One region of the Robertmurraya sp. FSL W8-0741 genome, then DNA from elsewhere that is predicted to be linked to it. Evidence: riboswitches for the same ligand, from Rfam matches in the RefSeq annotation. Region 1 holds a riboswitch; the other holds the start of a gene.
What was found. A riboswitch is a leader RNA that binds a small molecule or an ion and turns the genes downstream of it on or off. The one in region 1 is predicted to bind thiamine pyrophosphate.
Positions count from the first base shown of each region.

Region 2: linked by a shared signal. The riboswitch ahead of thiT (energy-coupled thiamine transporter ThiT) and the one ahead of tenA (thiaminase II) in region 1 are both predicted to bind thiamine pyrophosphate.

Region 1 is NZ_JBBOQG010000001.1:2,764,479-2,770,029, forward strand. Features, by position in the region: gene NST02_RS13385 (PTS sugar transporter subunit IIB) at 1-268, opposite strand, end outside; gene NST02_RS13390 (PucR family transcriptional regulator) at 789-2,045, shown strand; gene ald (alanine dehydrogenase) at 2,161-3,291, shown strand; TPP riboswitch at 3,706-3,814, shown strand; TPP riboswitch at 3,908-3,996, shown strand; gene tenA (thiaminase II) at 4,095-4,784, shown strand; gene NST02_RS13405 (ABC transporter ATP-binding protein) at 4,799-5,521, shown strand; gene NST02_RS13410 (ABC transporter permease) at 5,523-5,551, shown strand, end outside.
Region 2 is NZ_JBBOQG010000001.1:2,513,423-2,518,973, forward strand. Features, by position in the region: gene NST02_RS12175 (aspartate kinase) at 1-1,190, shown strand, start outside; gene NST02_RS12180 (hypothetical protein) at 1,279-1,452, opposite strand; gene NST02_RS12185 (alanyl-tRNA editing protein) at 1,583-2,791, shown strand; TPP riboswitch at 3,406-3,504, shown strand; gene thiT (energy-coupled thiamine transporter ThiT) at 3,563-4,135, shown strand; SAM riboswitch class I at 4,193-4,298, shown strand; gene NST02_RS12195 (Fur-regulated basic protein FbpA) at 4,383-4,526, shown strand; gene NST02_RS12200 (VanW family protein) at 4,541-5,407, opposite strand.

The sequences.
Region 1 (5,551 bases):
TACCATCAGCCATACCGTAGGCCATCATATCGATAACTTCCACTTTAATTCCGTATTGTTCTGCTTCTTTCTGAAATTCTCCCTTTAAAAAACTCATTTGCGGTCCGATTAAAACAACATCCGCATTGGCGAATTCTTTTTTTGCCTGGTCCTGGCCTACTGCCCAAATTTTTACTTCATCTCCGATTGATGCCGCGTACTCTTCCATTTTCGTCACTAAAAGGCTTGTTGACATTCCAGAACTGCAGGCTAATAAGATTTTCTTCATCTGAATCAAACTCCTTTATTATGAAATATTAGTTAAGAATTCGAAAAAGCGCTTTCTTGAATCGCTTACAAAATTAATTATATACTTATTTTATTAAATGTCTATACTTTTAATTATAAAAATATTATCTTTTGATTTGAAGGCTCTGTTTATGTTTACTGAAAGGCATGTGAAACTTTGGTTTCACATGAAATGAGCCCAAAATCATTTTAACAACAATTCTATTTAACAAAGCCAATTTAAGAGAAGAGAATATCTATAAACCTATTAAAGATTTGTTCAATATTTTTCGGCTCATTTTATCAATAATTCTGTTTAACAAAAGTGATAAAGAGTTTTATCCGCTCCATGATTATTAATAAGCCCCCCATTTGCGTTTGATTTTCCACAAACGTAGCAAATTTCACTAGCATCATTTAATTGCCTATCTTTTCGATAAAAAAATTTTTGTAATTACATATACAAGTCCCTAAAACGTAAGCTATGATTATACATATTTCAGTTTATAAGGAGAACGGATATGATGGATCTTTACAGTAAAAATGATAATCCGTTTAAAGGAAATTTTAAGACATTGGAAAGCTTGGTAGATCGAATAAGTGAAGTATTCCACTGTCCTGTCACAATCGAGGATGCCAATCATCGCCTTCTTGCTTATAGTCAGCATAATGAAGAATCCGATCAAGCGAGAATTCAAACGATTATAGGGCGGCGTGTCCCTGAAAAAGTGATTAACAGCTTGTGGAAAAATCATATTTTAGCAAAAATAAATCGTACTGATGAACCTGTACGAATTGCTCAAATTAAAGAAGTTGGTCTCGGAGATCGAATCGCGATCGCAATTCGAAAAAACAACGAGGTACTTGGTTATATTTGGGCGTTGGAAGTGGAGAGAAAGTTATCTGATCAATCTTTCCCCCTTTTTAAACAAGCCGCTCAAGCAGTGAAAAATCAATTACTTCAACTTCAAGGACAGCAAAAAGAAGCAGATGAGGGGGTTAATGAGTTTTTTTGGAAGCTTTTAACAGGGAATGTGCGCTCGAAAAAAGAAATCCGCGAAAAATTTGTGGAATTTCAGCTTTTGCCTCCCGTTTTTTTTTCTGTTGTTGTCTTTCAATTTCAAGAAGTGATTTCTAAGGAAAATCAACAACAAATTTTCTACCTTCTTTCGACGACTCAACAATTGAAAGTCATTTTTCGTGTTTTTGATGAAAAGGAAGTGATTATGCTCACTGCCCCGAACGAAGATAAGTATACAGAGAATGATTTGAAAACATTTATCAGGGAATTTATTACCCGTATGAGTAATAGGTTCAGTATAAACTCAATCACTGGTGGAAGTGGGACAATTTCTCAAGATTATACTGATATTGAACGGAGTTATCAGGAGGCTCTTTTCGTTCTACAATGCCAAAAGAAGTTTCCGGATCTAACTGCACAATTGTTCAATTATCGAGAGCTGGGGATATATCGTTATTTAGATTTGATTCTTGAAAAAAACAGATTGGAGCATTACGAAAATCATTCATTAAAAAAGCTTAAGCAATATGATTTAAAGCATCACTCCCAACTCTTCCATACATTGGAGACGTATTTGAATTTTGATAGCAATATGAACGAAGCTGCTAAAGCATTACATATCCATTTAAATACATTAAGCTATAGATTAAAGCGAATCGCAGAAATAGGAGAAATAAATTTGCGTGATCCCCATCAAAAAGTTACATTGTTCATTGATTTAAAACTTGAGCGTCTTCAAGAAAAGGAGCATTTGTGAAATTTAACAAATACTCCTTTTCTTTTTTTATTCTTTCAACAATGTTCAAAATATTTTCAAAAAAATATAATTAAAATAGATTTTTTTGGTGAACATTTTATAAGGGGGTTTTTAAATGTTAATTGGAGTGCCAAAAGAAATTAAAAATAACGAAAATCGTGTTGCAATGACTCCTGCTGGTGTTATTGCTCTAGTGAAAGCTGGTCATCGTGTTTTAATTGAAACAGAAGCTGGAGCTGGAAGTGGCTTTACAGATAAAGCTTATATCGAGGCTGGTGCTGAAATCGTTTCAACTCCTGCTAAAGCATGGGCCGCCGAAATGGTTATGAAGGTAAAAGAACCTCTCCAATCGGAATATAGTTATTTTCGTCAAGGTCTAGTTCTCTTTACGTATTTACATTTAGCTGCTGAACCAGAACTGGCAAAAGCGCTGGTTGAAAATGGTGTAACAGCCATTGCTTATGAGACAGTAGAAGTTAATCGCACTTTGCCGTTGCTGACACCAATGAGTGAAGTAGCAGGTCGAATGTCAGCGCAAATTGGGGCGCAATTTTTACAAAAATCTAACGGTGGTCAAGGAATTTTGCTTTCTGGTATTCCTGGCGTCAAACGTGGCAAGGTAACGATCATCGGTGGAGGCGTAGTAGGTACGAATGCAGCCAAGCTTGCTATTGGCTTAGGTGCCGATGTGACGATTATTGACTTAAGTCCCGACCGTCTCCGGCAGTTAGATGACTTATTTGGAAACGATATTCAAACATTGATGTCGAATCTACTTAATATTGCCCAATCAGTGCGGGAGTCTGATTTAGTAATCGGTGCCGTGTTGATTCCAGGTGCAAAAGCGCCAAAATTAGTTACAGAAGAAATGATCGAATCAATGAAACCTGGTTCAGTTGTAGTTGATGTCGCAATTGACCAAGGTGGTATTTTTGAAACAGTGGATCGCATTACCACACACGATGCTCCAACTTACTTGAAACATGGCGTTGTCCACTATGCTGTTGCTAATATGCCTGGTGCTGTTCCAAGAACGTCTACAATTGGTCTAACGAATGTTACTGTTCCGTATGCTTTGCAAATTGCCAATAAAGGTGTACACAAGGCCGTTTTTGAAAATCATGCTTTAAAATGTGGCGTTAATGTTGCTGCTGGCACCATAACTTACGAAGCAGTCGCAAAAGATCTCGGTTATGATTATGTAGACGTTGATACTGCCTTAAAAAAAATTCTTGAGCCGATTTAATTGTCAGAGCAAAAGCACAGGCGCTTAGCTCTGGCACGTACAAATTGGACCGTACAGGTAAGAGATCTAGGAAACCTGCGGTGCTAGCACCTCCGATTCGGATGGGATGGGAAATTTGATAAGGGTAAGTGCCGGAGCTAAACGTAGGTACACTCATTGAAAGAGTTATATATCAATCGAATAAAAGCGCCAAAACCTTAAACAAGAGGTTTTGGCGCTTTTGATCTCAATTCACTGCTTCTGGAGCAATCAAGAACCAATCCCAAAATTCCTTTGATTTTGCTAGATTAGAAACATAAATATCAAGATGATGCATCAACCCTGTTGCCATATGTTTATCCACTCCTATTCATTTATTTATGTGTATTACTTGAACAGGGTATGAAACCGTGTTAATATGATTGTAAACTTTCATATGAACACTAGGGGAGTCTTTTTTGGGGACTGAGATTGAGCAAGATGTTCTAAACCCTTTGAACCTGATCCGGTTAAAGCTGGCGTAGGGAAGTGGTTATGTTGTTTCATTTAGAGAGGCAGCCTCCACTTTTGTGGAGGTTTTTTGTATATAAATATATGAAACTTTTATTAATTGAACAAGATTGAACTGAATAATTTCATTTTCTGCTAGGGGCGCCTTATGGCTGAGAAGTACCCTTTGAACCTGATCTAGTTCGTACTAGCGTAGGGAAGTAGGTAATGGTGCATGACACTCTCATGCCTTACCGCTTTCCATAAATCTGGAAAGCGGTTTTTTATTTATATACAAACATACTCAAACCTGATTATTAAAGGAGGAAAATAAGGTGGAGATAAGCAAAGCAAGTAAATTTACGGAGCGACTTTATGAAAACGTGCAGCCAATATGGGAAAAAATCCATAGTCATCCGTTTGTACAGCAATTGGGAGATGGTACACTCCCTCGTGAAAAATTCGCGCATTATATGAAACAGGACTATGTGTATTTAATCGACTATGCGAAGCTTTTTGCCGCTGCCGTAACAAAAGCACGTGATCTGGAAACAATGGATAAGTTATCTAAAGTATTACATGAAACCCTTCATTTTGAAATGGAACTTCATCGTCAATACGCTGCTGAGTTTGGCATCTCCCGTGAGGAGCTGGAAGCTACAAAGCCAACACCAATCAATCTTGCCTATACTCGTTACATGCTAAATGCTGCACAAAACGGAACATTGGCTGAGGTCGTTTCATGTTTATTACCATGTGCTTGGGATTATTGGGAAATTGGGAAACTTTTACGCAAACAATATGGAGAACGTATTACTTCAAATCCATATGCTAAATGGATTGATACATATGATTCTGAAACGTTTGCAGAAGGCGCAAAATGGTTGATTAAACTTATGGATGAATTGACTGAAGGACTGCCGGAGCGTGAGCTTGCTTTATTGGAGGAACATTTCCAAATTACATCCAAATACGAATACTTATTTTGGGACATGAATTATTATGAACACGATTGGCCCATTTAGACGAGGATAAGACGATGACACTTTTGCTCAAAAATGTTACTTACACATTTCCAAAAAAAGAATATCCAGTTATTGACAAACTGTATTTAACCGTTCAACAGGGTGAGTTTGTTTCGTTAATTGGAAAAAGCGGTACGGGAAAAAGTACCATTCTTAAGTTGATCACAGGCTTGTTAACAGCGGATGAAGGTGAAATTTCCCTTTATAAAAAGCCTGTCACCCTAGGTGACGTTGGTTATATGCCGCAAAAGGATCTGCTATTTCCGTGGAGAACGATTCTTGACAATATCATGATTGGTGCTGAAATTCAGAAAGAAATAAAGCTTTCAAAAGAAGATGCTCGCAGTTGGTTAAAAAAAGTAGGCTTAAAAGATTACGAGCAAGCTTATCCTAATCAGCTTTCTGGTGGAATGAGACAGCGTGTAGCTTTCCTGCGCACACTGCTAACAGAAAAAGATGTGCTCCTACTTGATGAACCCTTTGGCGCATTAGATTCAATTACAAAAAAAGAAATGCAAGCTTGGCTTTTATCAATTTGGCAGGAACTTGATAAAACAATTATCTTTATTACACATGATCTTGAAGAAGCATGTTATCTCTCGGACCGGATTATTTTATTGAAAGATGACAGAACGATCGAGGAAACGACTGTTCCTTTGCCACGGCCGCGCTATCAAGAAATGCTTCATTCGCAAATTTTGCTCGAGTTGCGAAAAGAATTGGAGAAAAAGATTTAACATGAAAAACCTCCTAAAGCAATACAGTTT
Region 2 (5,551 bases), 250 kb from region 1:
AAGTGCTCAGCGGTGAGGATGCTACGAAACTAGTTTCTTTAGTTGTAGAGCGATATGCAAGCATTGCCCATGAACTGGATTTGCCTTCAGAAATTATTGATGAAATTCGCTCCCATCTAGTAGAATTATTGAATAGTAGTCAAGAAAACCGCAATCAATTTATTGATGCGATTAAAGCAAGTGGTGAGGATAGCCATGCTAAGTTGGTAGCGCAGTTTTTTTTAAATAGAGGCATTGAAGCACAATATATTAATCCAAAGGATGCCGGCTTGTATGTGACGAATGAAGCAGGTCATGCTCAAGTTCTTCCAGAATCATATGAGCATCTATATTCATTAAGAGCAAAGAATGGAGTTTTGATTTTTCCAGGATTCTTCGGCTATACGAAAGAGGGTGCCATTGCCACCTTTTCCAGAAGCGGTTCAGATATAACAGGTTCTATACTGGCTAATGGAGTGAAAGCAGATTTATACGAAAATTTCACTGATGTCGACGCTGTTTATTCAGTAAATCCAAATATTGTGGAGAATCCAAACGAAATATCAGAGCTCACGTATCGGGAAATGCGCGAATTATCCTATGCCGGTTTTTCAGTTTTTCACGATGAAGCGCTTATCCCTGCATTCCGCGCAGGTATCCCGGTTCATGTAAAGAATACGAATAATCCCTCTGCACCTGGTACAAAGATTGTTCATCATCGAGAAAAATCGACTGGTCCCGTTGTAGGCATTGCCAGTGATAAAGGATTTTGCAGTATTTATGTAAGCAAGTATCTTATGAATAGAGAAATTGGTTTCGGTCGGAGACTTCTTACTATTTTAGAAGAGTATGAAATATCTTATGAGCATATCCCATCTGGAATTGATGAGGTGACGATTATCCTAAGGCAAGATCAGCTCCATCCAGAAACAGAAGAGGATATTTTGGAGCGGATTAAAAATGAACTTTGTGCGGATGAGGTGAAAATTGAACATAATCTTTCGCTCATTATGATTGTAGGAGAAGGAATGAAGCAAAATGTTGGGATTACTGCAAGAGCAGCGCAAGCATTAGCAAGTGCAGGGGTTAATATTGAAATGATTAATCAAGGTTCATCTGAGGTCAGTTTAATGTTCGGTGTAAAGGAAGCCAATGAGAAAAAAGCGGTGAAGGCGATTTACGAAGAGTTTTTTACACCAGTCCTTATTTAAATGGGTCCACAAAGACAACACGAGAACGTGTTGTCTTTTCGCTAAAGGTTTGAAATGGCCATAGACTATGTAATGTTACAAAATTACTCTAGCTAGAAATACTTCGCTCAATTGCACTCTCCCAATCGGGAAAATAATGAAGAGCACTTCTCATAAGAATTGGATTTGCTTTTTTAACAAATTTTTTGCTCATATTGGAGCCATTTGAGTTTAAGCGCTTGATCTCTTCCAGTACTTCAGCAGAACTCATTGTAACTTCCATACTATGACCTCCTTTCTATTATGATTATCTATATCTTCGCCTAGTAAAAAATATTTATTCAAGTTTCTGTATTTTTAGTTAAAATTATTACATAATGAGATAGAAAAAGAACTTGAGAGGACATCTGAAAATGACGGAAAAGCTATTTTATAAAAATGCATACATTAAAGAATTTGTTGCTAAGGGGAGAGGACAAAGACAGGATGAAAATGGTGAGTGGTATGTTGTATTAGATGCTACTGCTTTTTATCCAACTGGTGGAGGACAACCTTTTGATACCGGAACCCTTAACGGGAGAAAGGTTGTAAAAGTGGAAGAAATAGATGGTGAAGTACGCCATTATGTAGAAGAAAAACTAGCAAATATAGAAAAAGTTAGTGGAGAGATTGATTGGCAAAGAAGGTTTGATCATATGCAGCAGCATGCTGGACAGCATATTTTGACAGCTGCCTTTGAAGAATTATTTCAGATTCATACGGTGAGCTTTCATCTCGGTAAAGAAGTGTCGACAATTGATCTTGATCAAGGGCAAATATCAGAGGAACTTTTTTTTGAAGCAGAGAGGAGAGCCAATGAAATTGTTCTTGAAAATCGTCTGATTGAAGCAAAATGGGTATCTCAATCTGAAGCGGCACAGTATAAGTTAAGAAAAGAATTGTCTGTAACAGAGAATATTCGTCTTGTCATAATTCCCGGTTATGATTACAACGGATGTGGCGGAACACATCCATCATCTACAGGAGAAGTTGGGATGATTAAGATTCTTGATTGGGAGAAGCAGAGGAATAAAGTCCGAGTCCATTTTATATGTGGAGATAGAATTAAAACCCAGTTACAACAGAAGCATTCTATTTTGAAAGAGTTGAGCCAATTACTAAGCGCTTCTGAAAAACAATTGCCAATTGCTACCGAAAAACTTCTTGATTTAAACAAATCGCAAGCTAAAGTGATCACAGATTTACAAGAACAATGTATACAGCTGGAAGCTGAACAATTAATGAAGTCATTGAAGGACTGGTCTGGAGCAAAAGTGATTGCAAAAGTGTTTACAAATCGATCGTTTCAACAGCTTCAAAGACTCGCTCACATCATGATTGAACACGGACAAGGAGTTAATGTGTTCTTTATAACCGAGAATCTCGATAAAATCCAGTTCGTTTTTTCGCGTGACAAGGCAGCAAAAATAAATATGAAAACGCTCGCCAATGAGATTTTCCCGCTTATTAATGGGAAAGGTGGTGGGAGTGAATCGACAGTTCAGGGCGGAGGTGAACTTAAAATAACTGGGGGAGAAATCCTGAGCAAGTTGCAGAATTTGCTTTCAAGCCCTAAGGTTTAAAGTCTTTAGCCGATCCATTTCTCTTTTCAAACCTGAAGAAGGGAAATGGATCGAATCATGTTAGAAATAATTAGCTCCTCCTCCACTGCCAATATACGCTAATATATCTTTTAAAGGTGAACCTACTCCATAAATCATTTCATTTAATATATCCAAAGTCTTATCATTTCTCGACAATCCTCCATCACCAAAGAAGCTGTCGGTGCAACGATGAATGAAAGCCATTTCCCAATCGCTGAGTAATTAAAAAAAACCATATTATTTGACATAATATTCTTATTGTCAATTTTAAGCTTTGTGGCACGACAAAAAACTCCTTTACATTACCAAAAACATCCTGAATGTGTAATTTGCTTTTTCCGATGATTTACAAAGGTCAACAGATTGTCTTTTTTAATAAAGGCTTCTTACATATCTTTTTGACTGAATGCATTTGCCAGATTCGTTAATGATTGAATAAGGAGAAAAACAGGGATAAAGGTGATTTTTTTCATTGTGCACCTCACAAGTTTGTGTCCCTTATTTTCCGATATTTCCTGAAATATTATTCTGATTCAAAGAACTACTACACAAATAGGGAGAATTAAGGTATACTGTGTGAGACAATTTATAACGGAAACCACAAGGGGAGCTTATAGCTGAGAGTGAACATTAGTTCTGACCCTTTGAACCTGTTAGTTAATGCTAGCGCAGGGATGTGGATGATTATTTAGATATGATCTCATCATGTTCTCCCTTGTGTTTTCGTTTGAAAAAAAGGGGGATTTTTTTATGAAAAAACTAAGTTTATTGGCTTTAATTGAGGCATCTTTTTTTGCTGCATTTGCCTTAATTTTAGACCTACTTCCATCTATTGACCTCGGTCCGTGGATATCTATTTCTTTCGCAATGGTACCTATATTTATTTTAGCTTTTCGCTGGGGCCTTAAAGTTAGTTTTCTCGCGGGATTCATCTGGGGACTATTACAGTTTGCAGTAGGTGATGCTTATTTCTTAACGCCTATTCAATTTTTAATTGAATATTTTGTGGCCTTTGCTTTTATAGGTTTCGCTGGCTTTTTCATTAAACCTATCCAAGCAGAGTTCCAAAAAGGAAATAAAAAGAAGGCTCTTAGCTGGGTAGTAATTGCCATTTTTGTTGGAAGTATTGCCCGGTATTTTTGGCATTTCTTAGCAGGTATCATCTTTTGGGGGAGCTATGCACCAGAAGGTATGTCTCCGGTTATATATTCGCTCGTTGTTAATGGAGGTGCAATGCTGGGTTCAGCCATTTTATGTGCGATAGTTTTACTTGCGTTATTAAGTAATGCCCCTAGACTTATCAAAGTTCGTGCTATTAGATGATTGACAGAATGATTGAACTGATTTATAGTAATCCTATAAATTTAATATGATTAATTTCACTTATCCAGAGAGGCGGAGGGATTTGGCCCTAAGAAACCTCGGCAACAGACTCGTTTCAAGAGAACTGTGCCAATTCCAACAAGCATTGCTTGAAAGATAAGATGAGCGGTTAAAGGCAAAACCTCTTCTTACTTGAACGGATCTTGATAAGAAGAGGTTTTTTTTCGCTCGCAAGGAGGAATAGATAATGAATGAAAGAGATCTGCTCATTGAAAGATTGCTTGACTTTGGAATCTATAAGATCAATGATAAGCAGCTATTTGAATTACCTATTGTTGATTTGGAGCAGGAACTAAAAAAAATCATGCAAAATAAAGGGAATGATGGTTAAGATGCTTGGAGGCATTAAGAAATTTTCTGTGGCTTATAATTAATATCTTCCGATGAGTACACAAACACAATCACCATACCTCCAATAACTTTTGCACGAATCAAAATAGGTTGATTATATTCGTTTTTAAAGGAAAAATCTGGACCATACCAACTGACAGTAGCGTCTCTACCTGGTGGAACATAGGGCACATGCTTGCTATGTGAGTAACGCTCGATCATTGTTACACCTGAAAGGTCTACTGCATTAAAGAGAGTGGAGGAAACTTGACAGATACCTCCACCAATTCCATCAATTAATTCGCCTTTTACAATCTCAGGGGCTTTCATATAGCCTCTTTCAGCGGTTCTTTTTCCGACTACTTTATTGAATGAAAAAATCTCTCCAGGGAACACAACTTGATTATTAATGGCTTCCACCGCTAATTCAATATTTTTTGAGCGGGCTTTATTTTTTGAATTAAAGTATGTCCTGTATTGTCCTAATCGTTTAGTTCTAATGATGGAAAGAAGCTCACTATCTACTTTCGGATAGACCAACATTTTTGGCACTTCCAATGTCGTTAATCGATTATGAAAATAATAATGAAAAAAGGCTTCCGTAAATACATGGCGATTAAGTTTGTAGCCCACTTTTTCTGGGATGATATGCCCGGAGTCGCTAAGTGTTGCGTTTTTAGGTTTCTTTTCAACGTTTTGTTCAATCTGTCTAAGTAATTGTTCATATTTCACCGGATCAATGAGCTCGAGACCCGGTGCTGGAATCATAACTTCTTGACGTTTCACTATTGTGATCGTATCATTATTTTCTGTAATGCTTAGCGGTACTCCATTTTGAGGATGGATCAGTAAGAGTAGACTGAGAATCCACGAAACGTACATATTGCTCCTCCTAAAATCCTTTATTCGCATTTTTCGCTCATGACATTTTGGGTGTGCTAGTAATAAAGTTTTCTTTGACTCAGTCTATTTTTTTTATTTTGCGAAGAAATTATTCTTGATTTCCGCGAGCTTTTCAATAGCATT